Draconibacterium halophilum: one gene and its partner. The protein of the gene in region 1 interacts with the protein of each later gene in a pairwise test. Links are inferred from orthologs where the notes say so. Each region holds a gene or a part of one and is shown on either strand. Other genes may lie near its edges.

Evidence for each region.
Region 2: the proteins of ligA (region 1) and leuS interact in binary tests that used the Escherichia coli proteins (3 or more experiments, as listed by UniProt). The link is inferred for Draconibacterium halophilum from one-to-one orthologs.

What each region holds. Positions count from the first base shown.
Region 1 is NZ_CP048409.1:2,395,009-2,398,808, forward strand. What follows is about bases 520-3,482. They hold ligA (NAD-dependent DNA ligase LigA), read right to left. Parts: upstream 3,023-3,482; coding sequence 1,016-3,022; downstream 520-1,015. Other genes in these bases: G0Q07_RS09705 (hypothetical protein), read right to left, coding at 520-1,002; G0Q07_RS09715 (thioredoxin family protein), read left to right, coding at 3,203-3,482. Outside these bases: G0Q07_RS09700 (DUF6913 domain-containing protein), read right to left, coding at 1-370; more of G0Q07_RS09705, read right to left, coding at 382-519; more of G0Q07_RS09715, read left to right, coding at 3,483-3,787. UniProt on the Escherichia coli protein: DNA ligase that catalyzes the formation of phosphodiester linkages between 5'-phosphoryl and 3'-hydroxyl groups in double-stranded DNA using NAD as a coenzyme and as the energy source for the reaction.
Region 2 is NZ_CP048409.1:4,403,765-4,420,358, reverse strand. The notes cover bases 6,309-9,482. They hold leuS (leucine--tRNA ligase), read left to right. Parts: upstream 6,309-6,630; coding sequence 6,631-9,282; downstream 9,283-9,482. Other genes in these bases: G0Q07_RS17945 (YitT family protein), read left to right, coding at 9,450-9,482; gdhA (NADP-specific glutamate dehydrogenase), read right to left, coding at 6,309-6,396. In the rest of the region: G0Q07_RS17975 (TonB-dependent receptor), read right to left, coding at 1-845; G0Q07_RS17970 (hypothetical protein), read right to left, coding at 933-1,436; G0Q07_RS17965 (DNA-3-methyladenine glycosylase family protein), read right to left, coding at 1,485-2,120; G0Q07_RS17960 (TonB-dependent receptor), read right to left, coding at 2,361-4,763; more of gdhA, read right to left, coding at 5,041-6,308; more of G0Q07_RS17945, read left to right, coding at 9,483-10,328; G0Q07_RS17940 (M23 family metallopeptidase), read left to right, coding at 10,440-11,714; G0Q07_RS17935 (hypothetical protein), read left to right, coding at 11,887-12,618; G0Q07_RS17930 (hypothetical protein), read left to right, coding at 12,700-12,948; G0Q07_RS17925 (prenyltransferase/squalene oxidase repeat-containing protein), read right to left, coding at 12,968-14,785; G0Q07_RS17920 (prenyltransferase/squalene oxidase repeat-containing protein), read right to left, coding at 14,958-15,791; G0Q07_RS17915 (polyprenyl synthetase family protein), read right to left, coding at 15,784-16,594.

The DNA of each region.
Region 1 (3,800 bases):
ATAAAGCCGTAATGTAATCAACTGCGTAATTTTTCTCGGAAGCCAGACAGAGTAACAGATCCAGCTTCATTTCAATAAAGTCGCTAACTTTTTCAGGCTTCGGAATTCCCCACCAGTTGAGGTCGTTTATGGTTAACGAATTGGCTTCGGTTGCCGGATTAGAATCGCTGTCGAAAATGCAGTAATCGCGAAAAATAGCCCCGTGCTGGTTAAAATAATTGCGTAAGTATTTTACCGCCGGTTTTTCTGAAGGTTGCCAGATAACACCTACTTTCGAATGCAATGAAAGTTTTGGAATTATTGGTGTGCGCTGTTGCTTTGCTATCAACTGTTGGAGTTTCCGAGAGGCATATTTTTCTTTAATTCCCATGTTGCAATTCCTTATTTTCTTTTCTTCTTTTTGGGATTACACGTTTTACAAAAGTCACCAAGGTTTTCCAGTTCCTCAAGCGACCACTTCATCCACTTATCAATTTCCGAATCGAGCGTACCGTTAAAGGTATCACGTTCTACTCGTGAAAGTAGTTTGGCATGTTCTGTATAGGCTTCCTGGTGCAGTTCAGAAGGACCTTTTGTTAGCATCGTTTTGCGTTCTTCAAAAAACTTTTTGCGGAGATTACGGGCTTGAATTTCATACAAATTAAAAATCAGCTGCTGATAGCGCAATAAACGTGCTGTGGATTCTGCTGTCCCATCGTCAATATACGAGGCATTTTTTTGAAAAAAGCACGAAACATTTTCGTTCAGGTTACGGTTGAAAACCAGGTTTAATCCACCTGTTTCGTACTCTACAGAAAAACTTCCTGATGCCGTTTGCATTTGCCCGCTATTTGGGGCTTCTGCCTGAAAATCGCTTTTCTGAAGTTGATAATCGGCCGACCACTCGATAATTTTCTGAGCATTGGTCGCAACTGATAAGAGGAGTGCTATTGATAAAAGAAGAATTGTTTTTGTCATATTAAAAGCGTCGTATTTAGCTTCAACTGTAATTTTTTTCGTCATTATTCCCGATAAACTATTCGATCATTTTTAAGAAATCTTTCTCACTGATCATTGGAATACCCAACTTCTCAACTTTTTGAAGCTTGCTGGGACCAACATTACTTCCGGCAAGCATATAACTTGTTTTTTTCGAAATGGAACCCACGTTTTTCCCTCCGTTTTGCTCAATCAGTTTTTTAAGCTCATCGCGCGAATTTTGCTCGAAAGTTCCCGAAATAACAATGCTCAAACCTTCCAGTTTGTTGGTTTGTCCCTCCAGCTGGTCTTCGCTGATGGAAAACCGAAGTCCGTATGCTTTCAGGTTTTCGATAAATTGTAAATGTTCTTCGTTCGAAAACCAATCCACAACACTTTCCGCAATGCGGTCGCCAATTTCATCAATTTCTACCAACTGTTCTTTGGTTTGCTGCTGAATATTTTCAATTGTATGCAGCTTTTTTACCAGCGTTTTGGCTACTGTTTCTCCAACAAAACGAATTCCCAGCGCAAAAAGTACCCGCTCGAACGGAACTTCTTTTGAAGCTTCCAAACCATCGAGAATTCGTTGTGCCGATTTATCTGCCATTCGCTCAAGGTTTAACAGTTGCTTTTTTTGCAATTGGTAGAGCTGGGTAATGTTTTTTGCCAAACCTTCGTTGTAAAGCAAGTCAACAGTTTCCTGCCCAATGCCATCAATGTCCATTGCCTTTCGGCTCACAAAATGCTCCATCTTGCCTTTAATTTGTGGCGGACAGGCATCTTCATTCGGACAATAATGGGCAGCTTCACCTTCTTTTCTAATTAGTTTGGTTCCGCACTCGGGGCATGTTTCAATAAACTGCACCGGCTGAAACATCGGATGTCGTTTGGCAGGATCAACTCCCGTGATTTTCGGAATAATCTCGCCTCCTTTTTCCACAAAAACAGTGTCATCAATATGCAGATCCAGATTATTGATAATATCAGCATTGTGCAGCGATGCGCGTTTTACAATGGTTCCGGCAATTAAAACCGGTTCTAAATTAGCCACCGGCGTTACAGCTCCTGTTCGCCCTACCTGGTACGAAACCGATTTTAGCAGAGTAGAAACACTCTCGGCTTTAAACTTGTAGGCAATAGCCCAGCGTGGCGATTTGGCGGTAAAACCGAGGTTCTTTTGTAATCTCCGCGAATTTACTTTAATCACAATTCCGTCGGTGGCAACCGGCAGTGAAAATCGTTCGGTGTCCCATCTCTCGATAAAAGCAAATACGTCATCAATATTTTTACACAATTGCGTGTGCTCCGAAATTTTAAATCCCCATTCGCGTGCTTTTTGCAGACTTTCGTAATGCCCGTCTTCCGGTAAATTTTCGCCAAGTACGTAATACAAATAGGCATCCAGTTTTCGCGAGGCAACAATCGATGAGTTTTTCATTTTTAGTGTTCCTGCCGCTGTGTTTCGAGGATTTGCCAATAGCGGTTCGCCAGCTTTTTCCAGTTCAGCATTTAGGTTGTTGAATACTTCAAAAGGCATCAAAATCTCGCCGCGAATTTCAAAACTATCCGGATAATCGTTTCCGCGTAATTTTAAGGGTACCGATTGGATGGTACGCACATTTGCAGTTACATCATCACCTTTCACTCCGTCGCCACGAGTTACGGCACGCACCAGTTCGCCATTTTCATAGCTTAGGCTAATCGACGAGCCATCGAATTTTAACTCACAAGCGTATTCAAAATCATCGGTACCAATAATTTTCTGAATGCGGTTGTCGAAATCTTTTAGCTCCTCTTGCGAGTATGCATTTGATAGCGACAACATATTGTACTGATGAGTTACCTGCTTAAAGTCTGAACTTAAATCGCTTCCTACGCGCTGTGTTGGCGAGTTAGGGTCGTTAATATTGTATTGTTTCTCAAGGCGTTCCAGCTCTTTTAATTTCATGTCGAAATCAAAATCACTGATAGATGGTTGCGCCAATACGTAATATTTATAGTTGTGTTCGGCCAGTTCGGCCTGCAAATCTTCAATTCGTTGGATGTCTTGTTCGCTGCTCATTCGTGCCCTAATTGTAAATGTTTCAAGATGATTTTTCAAAGATAATTTGTTGCGGTAAAAAACGTAAGGTTTTTCAATTTTTAATGGTACGAAGCTTCGGTACGGAATAACCAAAGTTTTGTACTATCTATTAAACAATTTTCATTCAAGATACTTTTAGTAGTAAAAGAAGATAATATTATGGCATTTACACTCGAAATAGGAAAAAAAGCGGTCTACTTTGATCTTTCGGCAACTGATGGGAAAATATACACGCTTGACAGTTTTAAGGACTCGAAATATCTGGTGGTGTTTTTCACCTGTAATCATTGTCCTTATGTGATTAACAGCGATGAAGTTACCCGAAAAACGGCTGAACGGTTTAAGCCGCAGGGAGTAGAATTTGTTGGAATTAACTCGAATAGTAAAAATACTTACGAAGAGGATGATTTCGACCACATGGTGGAGCGCATGAAAGAACACCAATTTCCGTGGACATATTTGCACGACGAGTCGCAGGAAATTGCGCTGGCATATGGAGCGCTGCGGACACCTCATTTTTATGTGTTTGACGAAGACCGCAAACTCGTTTATACCGGTAGGGGTGTTGATAGTCCGCGTGATCCATCAAAAATAAAGGTGAACGATCTGGCAAATGCACTTGAAGAGTTGACCAGTGGAAAAGAGATTTCTGTTCCGGTAACCAACCCGATTGGCTGCAACGTAAAATGGGATGGCAAAGAAAAACACTGGATGCCGGCTGATGCATGCGATTTGGTTTGGTAATGTTTCAAGGCAA
Region 2 (16,594 bases), 2.0 Mb from region 1 along the record:
GGAACGTTAACCATTCCGCGGTATTCTTGTGTTCCATAATCTCCCCAACCAGCTGTAACACTGCCATAAAAGTCATTGTCCGGCATTTTACTCACGTAATGAACGGCTCCGGCCTGAGCACCACGACCAAAAAGTGTGTTTTGTGGTCCTTTCAACACTTCCACACGGTCCATATCATACAGTTCGAGCGAAGCCGAATTGGCACGGTTTATTGGTACATTATTAAAATACACCGAAACGCGTGGTTGTGCGCTGGGGCTAACCTCGTCGCTGCTTAACCCACGAATGGAAAAAGTGGGGCGGTTGGCACCCTGTTCGCGCACATACATTCCCGGAACAAAATCACCGAGAGTACTGAGATCGGTAATATTGGCTTCGTCCATCAACTGGTCGCTCACCGATGAGATAGCCGTGGGGACATCAAGCAATTGTTGCTCGCGTTTTTGGGCACTCACCAATATCGGTTCCAAATGAATATCGTCAGTTGGCAGCATCACATTCTTTTCATTTCGGCCTTCCTGTAAAATAATATCTACCGTTCGGGTTTCAAATCCGATAAACGAAACCCGAATACGCGCTCTTCCCGGAACCAGGTTGGTGATAAAATATTCACCGTCTTCGTTGGTATTAACACCTTTGTATGTTCCGTCAACTGAAACATGTGCACCGGGCAGCAGGTTGTAATCGCTGTCGTATACCGAGCCACGTACATAAACGGTTGGCAATTCGCGCGAAACGGCTTCTGTATTGCGGTATTTGCGTTTCACTTTATCGCGTCGTTTGGTTTGCCCAAACGAGGTTGAAACGATAATTAGAAGGAGAATTATACTTAGGTAAGTCTTCATGTTTTCAATGTTTTCTGAATTTGTTTTGTTAATTAACGAATAGGATGTGAAAATAATATATCCTGCCTGAATAGAATTAACATCTTGCTAAAGGAATGGTTTAGCCGCATGGAGCGAATGCTTCGTACTAAAAACCGGCAGATGCAGCCAAATGGCCAGCTCGTCCATACATTTTTGGGCTTCATCGTGTGTTTTACATTTTTTTACGGCAATGGCAGGTCGCTTTTTATGATTTACAAAATAAACCCTAAACTCCTTCTTTCGCGATGAAGTGCTGCGATTCGATTGGCTGTTTACACTAAATACCTTGTTCATCGATACCAGCGTAAGCCCAATGTATTTGTTAACCGGTTTCCATTTTCCGGTTTTTATCAGGCCAAACCACATATTATAACTACGGAATTGCTGCTTTTCCGAATCAATTTCTACACCGGAATAGGAGCCCAACAGAAACCAAGCTAAAATGACATTTGTTCCGAAAACGATCCAGGCTTGCTCGTATAACGACATTGCAGCAATAATAATAAAAGCCAAACCCATAAAACGATACGGTCCTTCCAGTGTTCTTGAGATTTTATTGGCGACGAGCATGGTTTAAAGGTAATGAAAATCTATGTAGCGTGATTTCCTACTTTATTATTATTCGAGAATAAGCTGGCGTTTTTGAATGTAGTAATGCCACAAAATATAGCTTGCCACGGAGCGGTTTGGGGAGAAACGTTTCATGTAACTTATAATATCATCTTTGGTAGCTTCGGCTGGGACAAGTTCTAATTCATAAACAGCTTTTATAGTTGCCAGATCGCCCGGAGGGAAAATATCGGAAAAATGAAGGCTCATCAGCACATACATATCGACGGTCCAGTTGCCGATGCCTTTAAGTTGTATCAGTTTTTCACGAATGGCTGGTTCGTCAAGTATTTTTAATTCATCAAGATTGAGGTTCCCGCTTGCTATTTCGGCGGCTAAAATCCGGCTGTATTTTATTTTCTGACGGCTAAATGAACAGGCCCGTAATTCTTCGTCCGAGAGTTTCAAAAGGTTTTCAGGCGTGACAGCTTTTATCTTTTCTACTAGTTTAATGTATGCCGCTTTTGCGGAAGCCAATGAAACCTGTTGCTCAAGAATTGTAAGTATAAGTGTAGCAAAATCCGGTTTGCGGTACCAGAGAGGCGGGTAATCGTATTCCCGGATTACGGCCTCCAGTTTTGGTTCGATGCCTGAACACCAGTTGCAAAGTTCTTTAAAGTGGCTTTCGTTCTTTATCTTATCCATGTTTAAAAATCATTAATAGGAACAACTGATTTTTCTGAAATAGGTTCAATAAAAAAGAGGGACGCCTGGCGCCCCTCTTCGAAGGCAATACCGAATTAAATAAATAAAATCTTCTCTCGTAAGATTTGTTTTCTGCCTTCTGTGTTTAAAAACGGCCATTGCATATTTTTAGTATAACAAAATTCTTTTTGGATGATGAAGATTGCGAAAGTTGCAGGTTATCAAGTGTTTCTGGAAATGTTAAATTTTTAATAACGCTGAAATAACGAAGTTCATTCCCGGAGAAACCAGGCCCGACGAATAAGGGCGGTAGCGTTTGTTGAAAATGTTTTCAATACCACCACTGATTGTAAGATTGGAATTAAGGTGATAGTTGGATTTTATATTGGCCGTCCACCACGATGGGGAATAAGGATTTCCATTATCGTCGGGAATATATAAATGCGGCTTGTCTTGTTCATCGGGCGACAGCTCATCAAAATCAAATTTGCCACTGTAGTTTACGTACAGATCGAGGTACAATTTTGGCCCCTCAAAAATAATATGCGACGAACCAAATGTTGGCGGCACATGACGAATAGGCATGCCTTCGGAATCTTCTCCTTTGGTAATGGTTATGTCGTGCCGGGTGCGCCACTGGTTGTTAAAAAGGTATTCTACATTCGCAGTTGTTCCGTAAATTGTTGCCGACTCGGCATTAACAAGTGCTTCCACACGGCTCATTTCACCATCGTATAAAATAGAGTCCTGCCCCAATCCATCAAAGGTTCTTCTTACCATCGCATCTTTTAACCAGGTGTAAAAACCGGTCCATTCAACTTTAATTCTATTCTGGTGCGAACGAATTATGCTTAACTCCAGGTTGCGGGCGTATTCAGGTTTTAGGTCGGGATTGGGAACCACAACTGTTCCGGGTTCTGAATCGAATACTTTGGCTACATCATCAATATTGGGCGAACGGAAACCGGTGGAGCCATGAATATTAATCTGCCAGTCGGTGGTTGGATGCCAAACTATGCCAAGGTTACCGTTAAAAGCCGAGTTCTTCATATCAAAACCATCAAAAGGGAATTGGTAAAAATCCGTGTCAAATTTTCCTTCCAAATGGGTGTAAGTAAACCGCGAGCCCATTTGAAAAATGATTTTCGGACTGATGGAATATTTGAACGAATAATAAGCTGCCAGGCTCGAATAGTTGGAATCATCGGGATAACGCGGAGCAATTTTTTCCTGCTCACCGGAAATCAGATCTTCAGAATACCCGTTCGAACCCACCTTATTGAAATAACCCTCCAAACCATAAAACAACTCACTTCTTTCATCTATGTTTTTGCCAAAGTCAAAGTTTACAGAATAGATATTTACATTTTCTGTACGGTTGCGCAAGATGTCGTTATTCAGTTTCCGGTCGTGGCGACTTTCGGTGTAATCCTGGTAAGCCAGCAACAAATTGGCTTTATCAAACAGCAACATATTTTTTTTCAGTTGCATACGCCCCGATAACAGTGTCCATTCCTGCGGACCATAATACCATTCGGCGTATTTCAATTTATCGCCTTTGTATTGAATTAGCCTGTCGTAACGCGGAATGTCTCCGGTTTGCGAGTGGTGTGCCCCCAGTTCAATATCAATATTTTCATTTGGCCGAAAACGCAATTTTCCCATCAGGTTGAATTGATGATAGCCCGTATAAAGCTGTTTGCGATCATTACTGTTTTGCAGGATTTGATCCGCTCCGGAATAGGGAGCATCTACAACATACTGGGGGCGCAAATATTCCTCAGGGCCGGAATTTCCCATTTTCATATCGTCAAAATCGGTAAAAGTGGTGCTGATTACAGAAGCCCATTTTTTTCCGCCGAAATTATACGAGAAATGTCCGGTTTTCTCAAAATTTACACTGGAATACCGTGCGTATGCTTTTCCGAACGCTTCATAATTATCAGCTGTCGATAGTTTGGGCGAAAGGGTGTTAAAACTCATTACGCCACCCAGCGCATCGCTGCCGTAAATTACCGAACCCGGGCCAAAAATAATCTCGGTGTTTTGCAAACTTTGTGCATCAACAGAAATTACATTTTGCAGGTTTCCGCTGCGGTAAATCGCGTTGTTCATTCGTATGCCGTCAACCATAATCAACACACGGTTAGCGGCAAAACCTCGAATCATCGGACTTCCGCCTCCCATCTGACTTTTCTGGATAAAAACACCACTTTCAGTGCCCAGCATATCGGCAGTAGTTTGAGGATTGTAGTGCATAATCTCTTCCGGTTGTATGGATTTTATGGTATGCGGAATTTCGGTTTTCGACTGTTTCCAGCGGTTAACCGAAACAACCACTTCGTCAAGACGAACCGGGCTTTCAACCATCAGCACAGTTTTGCCTTGTTCCTCAATTTTCTTCCGGGTGCTTACATAAGTTATAAACGATGAATGCTTGAAGAGAATTTTCTCATCGGGTTGAAAACCGTCGAGTTTTGCCCTGCCTTCTTCATCCGTTTGCGTTAAAAAATTATCTGAGATAAGCATTGCATGCTCAACAGGCGTGCCGGTTTTGGCATTTACTACCTGAACATACGCCTGCCCAAAAACAGTGGAAATGGAAAAAAGAAGTATAAAAAAAGTTAGTTTGAATTTCTTCACCGAAAATAATTTTGTGCAAATGTATTAATTGGGCGGACTACATCAAATATTGTGCCCGGTTGGATTAGAACCTGGTGCAGCAAGATACGCGTCTGTAATTACGACAAAAATTTGTTTCCTTACGTGCTTTGCTTTAATTCTATTGTCTTTTGCAAGTGTGCTGTATGGTAATGAGTTGCGTGTCATCCAAAAGCTAATTGTATGTGAATTTTTTGCACAAAAAAATCCGACCTGGTTTCCCGGGCCGGATGGAATATTAATTAATTTTGCTTAGTAATTATACCAGCCCCTGCGCCATCATTGAATTCGCAACTTTTACAAAGCCAGCAATGTTGGCACCTTTTACATAGTTGGTAAATTCTGATTTTTCTTTACCATATTTCATGCACATTTCGTGAATATTACACATAATGGAGTGCAGTTTGGTATCCACTTCCTCGCGGCTCCAGGCTATGCGCATACTGTTTTGTGTCATTTCCAGACCCGATACCGCAACACCACCGGCGTTGGCTGCTTTCCCCGGCCCGTAAAGAATTTGTTTTTCAAGGAAATAATGAACAGCTTCTTCGGTACTTGGCATATTAGCTCCTTCTGCCACAACAAAACAACCGTTGCCGATAAGCATTTTAGCCTCTTCAAGGTTCAGTTCGTTTTCAGTAGCACAAGGCAAAGCCACATCGCATTTTACAATCCACGGACGTTGTTTTTCCATGTATTGCACAGCGTATTTATCGGCGTATTCTTTTATCCGTCCGCGATGCACATTTTTTAGCTCCATCACATAATTCAGTTTATCGCGATCAATTCCTTCAGGATCATATATAGAGCCACTTGAATCGGATAGTGTAACAACTTTTCCACCCAGCTCAATTACTTTTTCGGTAGCAAATTGTGCTACATTTCCCGATCCGGAAACAGCAACCACTTTTCCTTTAAAACTTTCACCGCGTGTTTTCATCATTTCTTTAGCAAAATACACGGCACCATAACCGGTTGCTTCCGGTCGGATAAGCGATCCTCCCCATTCAACACCCTTACCGGTTAGCACGCCGGTAAATTCGTTTCTAATTCGTTTGTACTGCCCGAAAAGAAAACCGATTTCACGGCCACCAACGCCAATATCGCCGGCAGGCACATCGCTATACGGGCCAATATGCCGCGACAATTCAGTCATAAAACTTTGGCAGAAACGCATTACTTCGTTGTCTGATTTGTTTTTTGGATCAAAATCAGAACCTCCTTTTCCGCCACCCATAGGCAACGAGGTTAAGCTATTTTTTAATACCTGTTCAAAAGCCAAAAATTTAAGAATGCTCTGGTTAACCGTTGGGTGAAAACGCAAGCCTCCTTTGTACGGGCCAATAGCGCTGTTCATTTCAACACGGTAGCCGCGGTTAATATGAATTTTGCCGCGATCATCCATCCAGGGAACCCGGAATTGGATGATACGTTCAGCTTCAACCATTCGTTCAAGAATTTGAGTATGACGATACCTCGGATTATCAAGCAAAAAATCGGCCAACGATTCAACAACTTCGTGTACTGCCTGATGAAATTCAGGTTGCCCCGGATCTTTTGCCCGTACGTAGTTCATAAAATCATCGACAAATAACTTACTGTTTTTAGTGTTCATTTTAATGGTTTTAGTTTTTATATGTTCAAGATACAAAAAAAGTCAGAAGTTATCTTATTGCTTTTCAGCATATTAATTAACATGCGAAATGTGAGTCTGTTAGGTATGATGGTAAATCAGTTGTAAACTCGAACATTTTGTTTTGGTTTATTTTGAATGTGTAAAATCATCTGATACATCCAACAAAAATTTTATCTTTGCGCCTTTAAAATCAGAATCTTATTACGTAAGAAAATGGAATATAAATTCGCAGAAATAGAGCCGAAATGGCAAAAGTACTGGGATAAAAACAAAACGTTTAAAACCAACGACGATTACTCGAAACCAAAATATTACATCCTCGATATGTTTCCTTATCCATCGGGAGCAGGGCTGCATGTTGGTCACCCCGAGGGTTATACGGCAACCGATATTTTAAGTCGTTACAAACGTATGAAGGGATTTAACGTATTGCACCCAATGGGGTACGATGCTTTTGGTTTGCCTGCCGAGCAGTATGCCATGCAAACGGGAACGCATCCGGCAATTACCACTCAGAAAAACTGCGATAATTTCCGTCGACAGATTAAAGCGATTGGTTTAAGCTACGATTGGGATCGTGAAATAAACACCACAGATCCAAAATATTTTAAGTGGACACAGTGGATCTTCAAAAAATTATACGACACTTATTTTGATGAGGATCAACAAAAAGGACGACCAATTTCAGAATTGGTTATTCCTGAGGAAGTACAGGCCCAAGGAGAAGAGGCTGTAAAAGAGTACATCGGCGAAAAGCGCCTGGCATACTACGACAACGCCCAGGTTTGGTGGTGCGATTCGTGTAAAACAGTTTGTGCCAACGAGGAGGTGCTAACGGATGGGGCACACGAAAAATGTGGCAACACCGTTATCCGCAAAAACCTGAAGCAATGGTTGCTTCGTATTCCGCACTATGGCGAGCGATTGTTGAGCGGTCTTGAAAACCTGGATTGGCCGGAAGGTGTAAAAGATATGCAGCGCAACTGGATTGGTAAATCAACAGGTGCTGAGGTGGATTTTGCTATCGATGGATTGAATAAAAATCTACGTGTTTACACGACCCGCCCCGATACTTTGTTTGGTGCAACGTACATGGTAATTGCTCCGGAACACGAGTTGGTTAACGAAATTGTTACCGATGATAAAAAGGAAACAGTTGATGCTTATATAAAGGCATCGGCTTTAAAATCAGATTTGGATCGTACTGATCTGGCGAAAGAAAAGACCGGAGTATTTACTGGCCGTTACGCAGTGAATCCTGTGAATAAACAGTTGATTCCGATCTGGGTGGCCGATTATGTATTGATGGGCTACGGAACCGGAGCGATTATGGCTGTTCCGGCACACGATACCCGCGATTTTGAATTCGCCAAAGAATTTGATATTGCTATCAATTGCATTCTTGATCCAAAAGATGCAGAGAACCGCGATGAGATTTTAGCCGGCGATGCCTGCTGGACGGAAGATGGTGCTTACATCAACTCGTCGAGCGATGAAACAGGTTTGGATATAAATGGCCTGAATAAAACTGCCGGTATTGCTCAAGTGGTTGAGTGGCTGGAAGGAAAAGGAATTGGAAAAGCAACAGTGAATTTTAAGCTGCGCGACTGGTTATTTAGCCGCCAGCGCTACTGGGGCGAGCCTTTCCCTGTAATTCACTGGGAAGATGGTGAAGTGACCTTGGTAGATGATGAGAACCTTCCGTTGGAATTACCCCAACTGGAAGAATACACCCCAAGTGCCAGCGGAGAATCGCCATTGGCAAAGGCCGAAGACTGGTTAACGGTTACCGACAAAAACGGACGAAAGGGACGACGTGAAACCAACACCATGCCGCAGTGGGCAGGTTCGTGTTGGTACTATTTGCGCTACATTGATCCGAATAACGAGGACAGTATTTTCGATGTAAAAAAAGAAAACTACTGGATGCCGGTTGATTTGTATGTGGGAGGAGCAGAACATGCTGTTCTTCACCTTTTATATTCGCGTTTTTGGCACAAAGTATTATTCGATTTAGGAGTGGTATCTACCGACGAGCCTTTCCAGAAACTGTTTAACCAGGGAATGATCCTGGCTTTTGCCTACGAAACGGTTACAGGCGCAAAAGTAGCTTCTGATTTGGTGGAAGAAAAAGACGGCAAATATTTCCACACGGAAACCGGAGAAGAGCTAAAGCAGATTGTGGCAAAAATGTCGAAATCGTTGAAGAATGTGGTGAACCCGGATGACGTAATTGAACATTACGGTGCCGACTCGTTACGCTTATACGAAATGTTTATGGGACCGCTTGATGAACGTAAACCATGGGCGGAAAACGGTGTAAAGGGAGTGTTTAACTTCCTGGCACGTGCCTACCGTTTCTTTGCAGATATGGATAAGATTATTGACGGCGATGAGGATAATGAGGTGGCAAAATTGTTGCATCAAACCATACAAAAAGTTGAGCACGATATTGAGAACATGAAATTCAATACCGGAATATCTGCGTTGATGGTGTTCAATAACCTGGCGATTAAAAAAGGAAAAGTCACCAAACAAACGGCTAAAACATTTGCTACAATTCTGGCACCTTATGCGCCGCACATGGCCGAGGAATTGTGGTCGCTTTACGGAAATACAGAAACATTGGCCTATGAAGCGTGGCCTGAAGTTGACCAAAGTTTATTGACCGAAGATTCGCACGAATACCCGGTATCGTTTAACGGAAAAATGCGCTTTAAAATTGAGCTGCCACTGGATATGCCAAAAAATGAAATTGAAAAGACAGTGCTTGCCGACGAGCGCGCTGCCAAATGGATGGAAGGTAAAACCGTTCGCAAATTCATTTTTGTACCGAAAAAGATTATTAATGTAGCTGTAGGATAGTCAATTAAGAGCAACGTTTTTAAGAGATATTTTGAAAGGGCAACCACATGGTTGCCCTTTTGTTTTTTAAATCTGTGTTATTTCGCAAATCCCTGACAATCATCACCAATATTTCAGAAAAGGCTTCGTTCATTTGCGCGATTTTAGGAAACACATAAATTCAAAAAATGGTTAAGGAAATTTTGTCGCAAAATGTACGACTGGCGCGCATTGTTCAGGATTATGCAATTATTACTTTTGGTTTGCTTTTATTTTCAGCTGGCTGGGTGTTGTTTCTTATTCCTGCCGAAATTACCGGTGGAGGAATCAGTGGTGTTGCCGCAGTAATTTATTTTGCCACCAATATACCAGTAAGTATTTCTTTTTTAGTCATTAATGTATTTTTGGTGGTGATTGCCATAAAAATACTTGGCGCTAATTTTGGCGTTAAAACAATCTACAGTATTCTTGTTTTAACCAGTTTCTTTGCTTTGTTTCAGAATGTTCTAAAAGCACCATTGGTAAACGATACATTTCTTTCGGCAATTTTAGGCGGAATGGCAGGTGGTGTTGGTCTTGGTGTTGTTTTTTCCAGAGGTGGAAGTACCGGCGGCACTGATATTTTTGCCATGATAATAAACAAATACAGGAATATAAGTCCCGGGCGTATTATTATGCTTTGCGATGTGATTATTATTGCTTCGTCGTATGTGGTATTCCGCTCGCCCGAAAAACTGGTATACGGTTACGTTTCCATGTGGGTGGTTTCGTATTCGCTCGATTCGTTCTTAAGTGGTGCCAATCGCTCGGCACAAATGTTTATCATCTCCAAACAATACAAAGAAATTGCTGAATATATTAATACCGAAGCTATACGTGGGGTTACCTTGCTCGATGGTTCGGGGTGGTACACGCAAAAAGAAACAAAAGTTATAATGTCGGTGGTACGCAAAAAAGAAACCGGTGCGATTTTTCGTAAGATCAAGCAGATCGATCCCGATGCTTTTATTTCAATGGCAAGTGTGATGGGAGTTTACGGTCAGGGATTCGATAAACTGAAATTGTAATAGGGTTTTAGGCGGTTTTGCCTTCAAAAAAACTTAACTTTTTAAATAGAACACATACTAAACCTGATATCAATTCAGTTTTCTTATTTTTGGCGTAATTTAATTTTGAAGATGGGAAAATTGAGATTGATCGTTGTGGGGATGGGACTCGTTTTATTACTGAGTCAATTGTTTTCGTGTGCACCTAAAAGTGCCAAACAGGAAGAAACACCTGTGTTAGATACTGTTGTTGAAGTAAAAGTGCCGGTATTAAAATACGGGTTTCCGATTGATTCCTTTGCCCTTGAAATGGGGAAAGTGAAAAACAATGAGTACTTAAGCCAGATTTTAAATGCACGTGGTGTAAGCATGGGAACCATCGATAAAATTGCGCGAAAATCGAAAACTGTTTTTGATGTTCGAAAGATTAAAAGCGGCGAGAATTTTTGCATTCTCTCCACCCGCGATTCCGTTCCTGTTGCAAAGTATTTTGTGTATGAAAATTCAGCGGCTGAATATACTGTATTTGAATTAACAGATACATTAGGAATTTATAAAGGTCAAAAGGAAGTGAAGACCCGGCTACGCACTGCGCAGGGAGTTGTTGAGTCATCGTTGTGGAATGCAATGGTTGATAACGAACAAGATCCGATGCTGGCGTTAGAGTTATCGGATATTTTTGCCTGGACAATCGACTTTTTTGCCATCCAGAAAGGCGATCGTTTTCGGGTGATTTACGATGAACAATTTGTTGATTCCGTTTCTATCGGTATTGGCGAAATTTATGCCGTTCAGTTTGATCATTATGGAGATAAAAATTATGCTTTTATTTTCGATCAGGATGACCGCTTCGATTATTTTGATGAGCAGGGGAAAAGTCTAAGGAAAGCTTTCTTAAAAGCACCTCTTCAGTTTTCACGTGTAAGTTCGCGTTTTTCAAACAGTCGCATGCATCCGGTTTTGCGTATCCGTCGTCCACATCACGGTGTTGATTATGCTGCACGAAAAGGAACACCAGTTGTGAGTATTGGCGACGGGACTGTAATTGCCCGTGCTTACCAGGCTCGTGGCGGCGGCAATTATGTAAAAATTAAACACAACTCGGTTTATACAACCACTTATATGCACCTCTCGGGTTTTGGCAAAGGAATTACAACCGGTGCGCGAGTAAAACAAGGTGATGTAATTGGCTATGTTGGAGCAACCGGTCTGGCAACGGGACCTCACCTCGATTTTCGTGTAGCTAAAAATGGTAGTTATGTAGATCCGTTAAAAGTAAAAGCGCCACCTGTTGAGCCCGTTAAAGAAGAAAACATGGCTCGGTATACTGCTGTTAAGGATTCGTTAATGCTGGAGCTACAAAAAATTCAGTGGGAGCCGGTTCTTGAGTTAGCTGATTCGGAATAGTTTTATTTTCATACAAAGTTCATCTTTGTTTAATTATCAGTTGTTCCAAATTTGGGAGCTACTAAAATTTTTCTATATCTTCCCCGCCAACATTTCAGGACCAACAGTTGTTTAACAGATTATACCTTAACTTGAGAATTAAATTTTAAAAAAAATAAAAAGGATGATGAGGATGAAGTCGATTAAAATATTGATGATAGTGGCAGTGGCCACAATGTTTTTAGCATGCGTAAGAAACAAAAAACCGGCAATGGTCCAAAGCCAGAACCAGAGTGCTTTTAATATGATTAAAGTCTCGGAAGTAATTCAGGGAGGTACTTATACCTACATAAACGCAACAGAAAATGGTACTAAAAAATGGCTTGCTGTATCAAAACAAGCAGTAAATCCCGGTGAAGTTTTATACTATTACGATGCTTTACCTATGGAAGACTTTCACAGCAAAGAGATTGACCGAACTTTTGATGTCATTTATTTTGTGAATCAAATCAGCAAAACACCTGTGGATCAACAGCCGGCTATGAGTGGTGAAATGCCATCGTCGCACCAGGGGAAAGTAGCTGCCGACGATGCTGAAGTTGAAATTAATAAAGAAGAAGGAGAATTGAGTATTGCAGATGTTTTTGCCAACAAGGCTGAATATAGCAATAAAGAATTCGAAATTCGGGGAGTAGTTGTAAAAGTGAACGAACAGGTAATGGGAAAAAACTGGGTACACATTCAGGATGGTACAGGCAGTAGTGGCAATTTCGATCTAACGATAACTACACAAGAGAATGTTAAAGTTGGCAACCAGGTAATTTTTAAAGGAAAGCTAACCCTGGAAAAAGATTTTGGCGCCGGCTATTTCTATGAAGTAATTATGGAAGATGCCGCATTGTTAAATGAAGCTGTCGCTTTATAAGCAGCGTTTTATTTAACAAATATTCAAAGCTTCATTCCAAGTATATAATTATCTTTGTATTTAAATAGTTATATACTCGGAATGAAGTTCAACAAGCTGGAAATAGAAGAAGAAGGAAGCTGGTTTCAACGTCAGTTCAGAAAACCGCATACGAGAAAAACAGTTCGCTATATTTTAATTGGAGCGCTTGCCGGTTTTTTGTTTTACTATTTAACTGAAGGAATGCACCTTAACACTTTGCCACGCAATGAAGTGGTTGAGAGTATTATTATAGGGGCATTCTTAGGGTTTTTTATCACCAATAGCCCGTGTGCCAGAGGGCGCTGTTAAATACCTACGACCATTTAATCTAAGTCAAAATCAGGTTATTACGCTGTGTTTTTAACCGAAGCTCAATTGCCTCCAGGTAAGCAGTTAATGGGTAAAGTTTTTCATCGTACCATAACGATGCAAAATATAATCCGATAGGGGCTTTTATAAGCCCGTTATTTTTGTAGAATTTATCCAGCCAATCGAATCCCTTCTCAATTTCGGCATCCGATTTTGTTTCTGTTAAGGCTGCAATGGACAGTGCTGTTTCTTCTATCGATCCTTCAACTCCTGCATTGCCACCCCAACTTCCATCTTCATTCTGAACTTTCAACAGAAAACCGGTTCCTGATGCGATCATCTTTTTCAGCTTCTCAGCCAGTACCGGATCATGGTCTACGAATAATTTTGCTTTTTGAAGATAGGTAAGTACCCGTGCTGTTCCGTAAACCGGATTTTCATGATTTTGGGTGTGTTGATTGCCAAACCAAAGCGGAAGCCACGAGCCATTTCCATTTTGGTATTTCTCCAGGTATACAACAGCTTTGTGGATCGTTTTTTTAAACTGCTTATGCTGTTTCTGATGCAAATCTTGTTGGTATACATTCAGCATTCTTGCAAGTGCCAAAACACAATGTCCGGTTAAATCCGCGCAGCTCTGATCGAATGGCAATTTTCCCCAGCCACGCGAAAAAGTCGGGAAGCCGCCATCGTTATTTTGTAGTTTGCGTAGCCATTCGCCTCCAACTAATACCTCTTCTCTAATAGTATGGTGCGGTGCCAAATTTAAGAGTGCCAGAATCGCTCCCGGCGTATCATCGCAGTCGGGAACGGAACCTGAGTAATTTGTCCAGCCCCAGCCACCCGGCGAAGTGCCGTTAAACGGATGGACCGTTTTATTTTGCACCGAAAGCAAATGACTGGCAATTCGTTTTTGCTGAGTTTGCGACAATATCTCATCTTTCCTTTCGCCCAAAGCTTTTACACTCAGCGTTGTTACCCATGTTGATAGGTCGACGTCGATGGGCCAGCTGCCGTCTTTGCGTTGGGTACGTTTTAAAAATGCAATTCCTTTGTCTACAATCACCGAATCTCTTAATCCTGCATTTATCAGGCTTAGTGCAACAAATGCTGTAAGCGGAATGGCTTCCAAAAAACCACCACTTTTCGGTAACAATTTCTCCAGAATTTTAAGTGCTTTCCTTTCAGCTTTTGCCCGGACGACACGTGTCAATCCGTTTGATTTTTTCTTGCGGAAAATTACAATTCCAACAGCAATCAATGCCGGAATAGCGTAGCTTACCACACTCAAATTCAACAATCGATAAAACCTGCGCGGCAATAGAGCCAGCTCGAATGGCAACTGTGGAATGTTTTTAAATCCATTGTCGCCCGGAATGCCACAAAGTGCACAAAGTGTTAATATGGGTACCGAAAATGTATAGTCTTTTTTATAATGATTGAGAATAACTTTTGCCACCTGCTCGGAGCGCACGTCAACATTTTGCGATTTTAGGTAGTCGGCTAATTTTTGTTGTGTTGTTTTTATCGCCGGATTTTCTTCAGCATAAAGATTCAATGCTGCATAACAAAGTAATGAAGTTGAAATATTGGCCGGACTTTCAGGCGTGTCGCCATAACCGCCGTCTGCATTTTGGTGCGAAGTTAGCCATGCCAGCCCTTTTCCAATTTCCTGCTGATGAAGATGGGCATCGTGGAAATGAAGTGCTGCAACAGCTACGGCCACACCCAGCGCACTCGATGATAATTCTCCCGACCAGAAGCCATCATCATTAAGCTCACTGAGTAAAATTTCGCTCAGTTCTTTAAATCGTATTTCCAACTTCTCTTTTTTCACTTTTTATATTTTAAACACAAAGACTCGAAGACACAAAGATTTTTTGTTTCTCGCAAAGGCGCAGAGGCATAAAGTTCTTACTTATCATCAAAGTCCTTCAAAATCAAAAATCGTTAATCATCATTCGTCATTCATTCTTCTTCCTTTTGCCTTTCTACTTTTTCCTTTTGACTTAATCCTTCACTAGGCTTCCCAACGCCAGTAGTCCATAAAACGTATATTCCAAATCGCGTGTTTCATCACTGTCGCCCGAAAGAAAGGCCCCGGCAAGATAATTCATTTGGATAAAATCAAGACAATCGGGAGTTATTAAGCGCAGATCATATTTGGTTTCGGCCAAAGAGAAAAGTGCCACTCCGGTTGATAAAGTATCGCTGAATGGTGTGGTTTCAAAAGCCCTGAACCCTGCTTTTTCCTGGTGAAATTCTAATAAAAGTTTCTGGTATTTTTTGTAGCCTAATCCAAGATCGTAACGAGCAAAACAAAGTGCCGCAACCAAACTGCATGGCGAGTTTTCTTTCACCTTGTAAAAGGGCAGCCAAATGCGTGCCATCCGGTTAAAAAGAAAACGTTTTTTTGTGGTGGCGTCAATGGTTAACGCCAGCAAAAAAAAGCGGTATGAAATATCCATAAAATTGTGCCCCGAGAAAACTTTCTTTAGTAACGAAAACAACGATTCGTTTTTCTGTTTCGTGAGCAACTCCGTTTTCATCAGATTCAACGCCAGCTCTTCAACAGTACTTGATGTTGCTGGCTGTTCCAAGATGTAGGCTTTTAAGTTTTCTGTTTCTGCTTTTTGTCCGGTGGCTAAACTTAGCCAACAGCCAAAAAGCGAGTAGTAAGGATCCGGATTTCCGGCACGGTCGCAAAAGCCACCCGAAGCGTGTTGCTGCCTTTTTATAAATGAACTAATTTCTTCCTGTATTTCGGGCGATAATGTTTCAAATCCTAAAGAAAGTCGCCGAATCAGTTTTTTATAGATCGCGATTTTCTTTGGTTTATTCATTAGTGGTTTCTGTTTTGAATATTTTTCCCATCACTCCGTAAAGGCTCAGGCGTAATTTGGCGTTATTTAGTTTATCTAGTTCCGCGTAACAGCTGTCAACATAGCTTTGCAAAAATGATTTTGCCTCTTTACCAATGTTGGTTTTATCAATTAATTTTCTGAATTCTGCTACCTGTTTAAGAAGAAGGGCAGGCGTTTCTTTATTCTGTTCCGCAAAATGTTTATTCAACAGTGCCAGCAGGAATGGATAATCGCCGGTTTTTTCTTCTGGGTGCTGCTCGTCAAACTCATTCAAATCGTCGCGAATCTGGTACGCAATTCCCATGTAATCGGCAAATTGTTCCAGTACTTTTTGTTCTTGCTTGCCAGCACCACCAACGATTGCTCCCAACAACAAGGCAACTTTTATAGCTTCGCCCGTTTTGTTCTTGAAAACCTCGATTATTTCATCGGGTTGCAGCTGAATTTTACCATCGTTAAAAAGTATATCCACACCCTGACCACGTGTAAGTTGAATATGTGAACTTGCAATAAAACGCAGGCAGTTTATTATGGTTTCATTCGATGCATCGAGGTCGCTCAGTAACTCATAACCTTTGCCAATAAGAAAATCGCCGGCATTAATTGCTTGCGGCACACCGTATTTTGAATGTGCCGTGAGCGTGTTGTATCGCTGGTTGGCATTGTCTTCAATATCGTCGTGAATAAGTGATGCCTTATGGAAACACTCGATGATAAGTGTTAAGGATTGCAGCAATTCTTCGTTATCGTTGTTTGAATAAGCGAGATAACTTAAAGCTGTT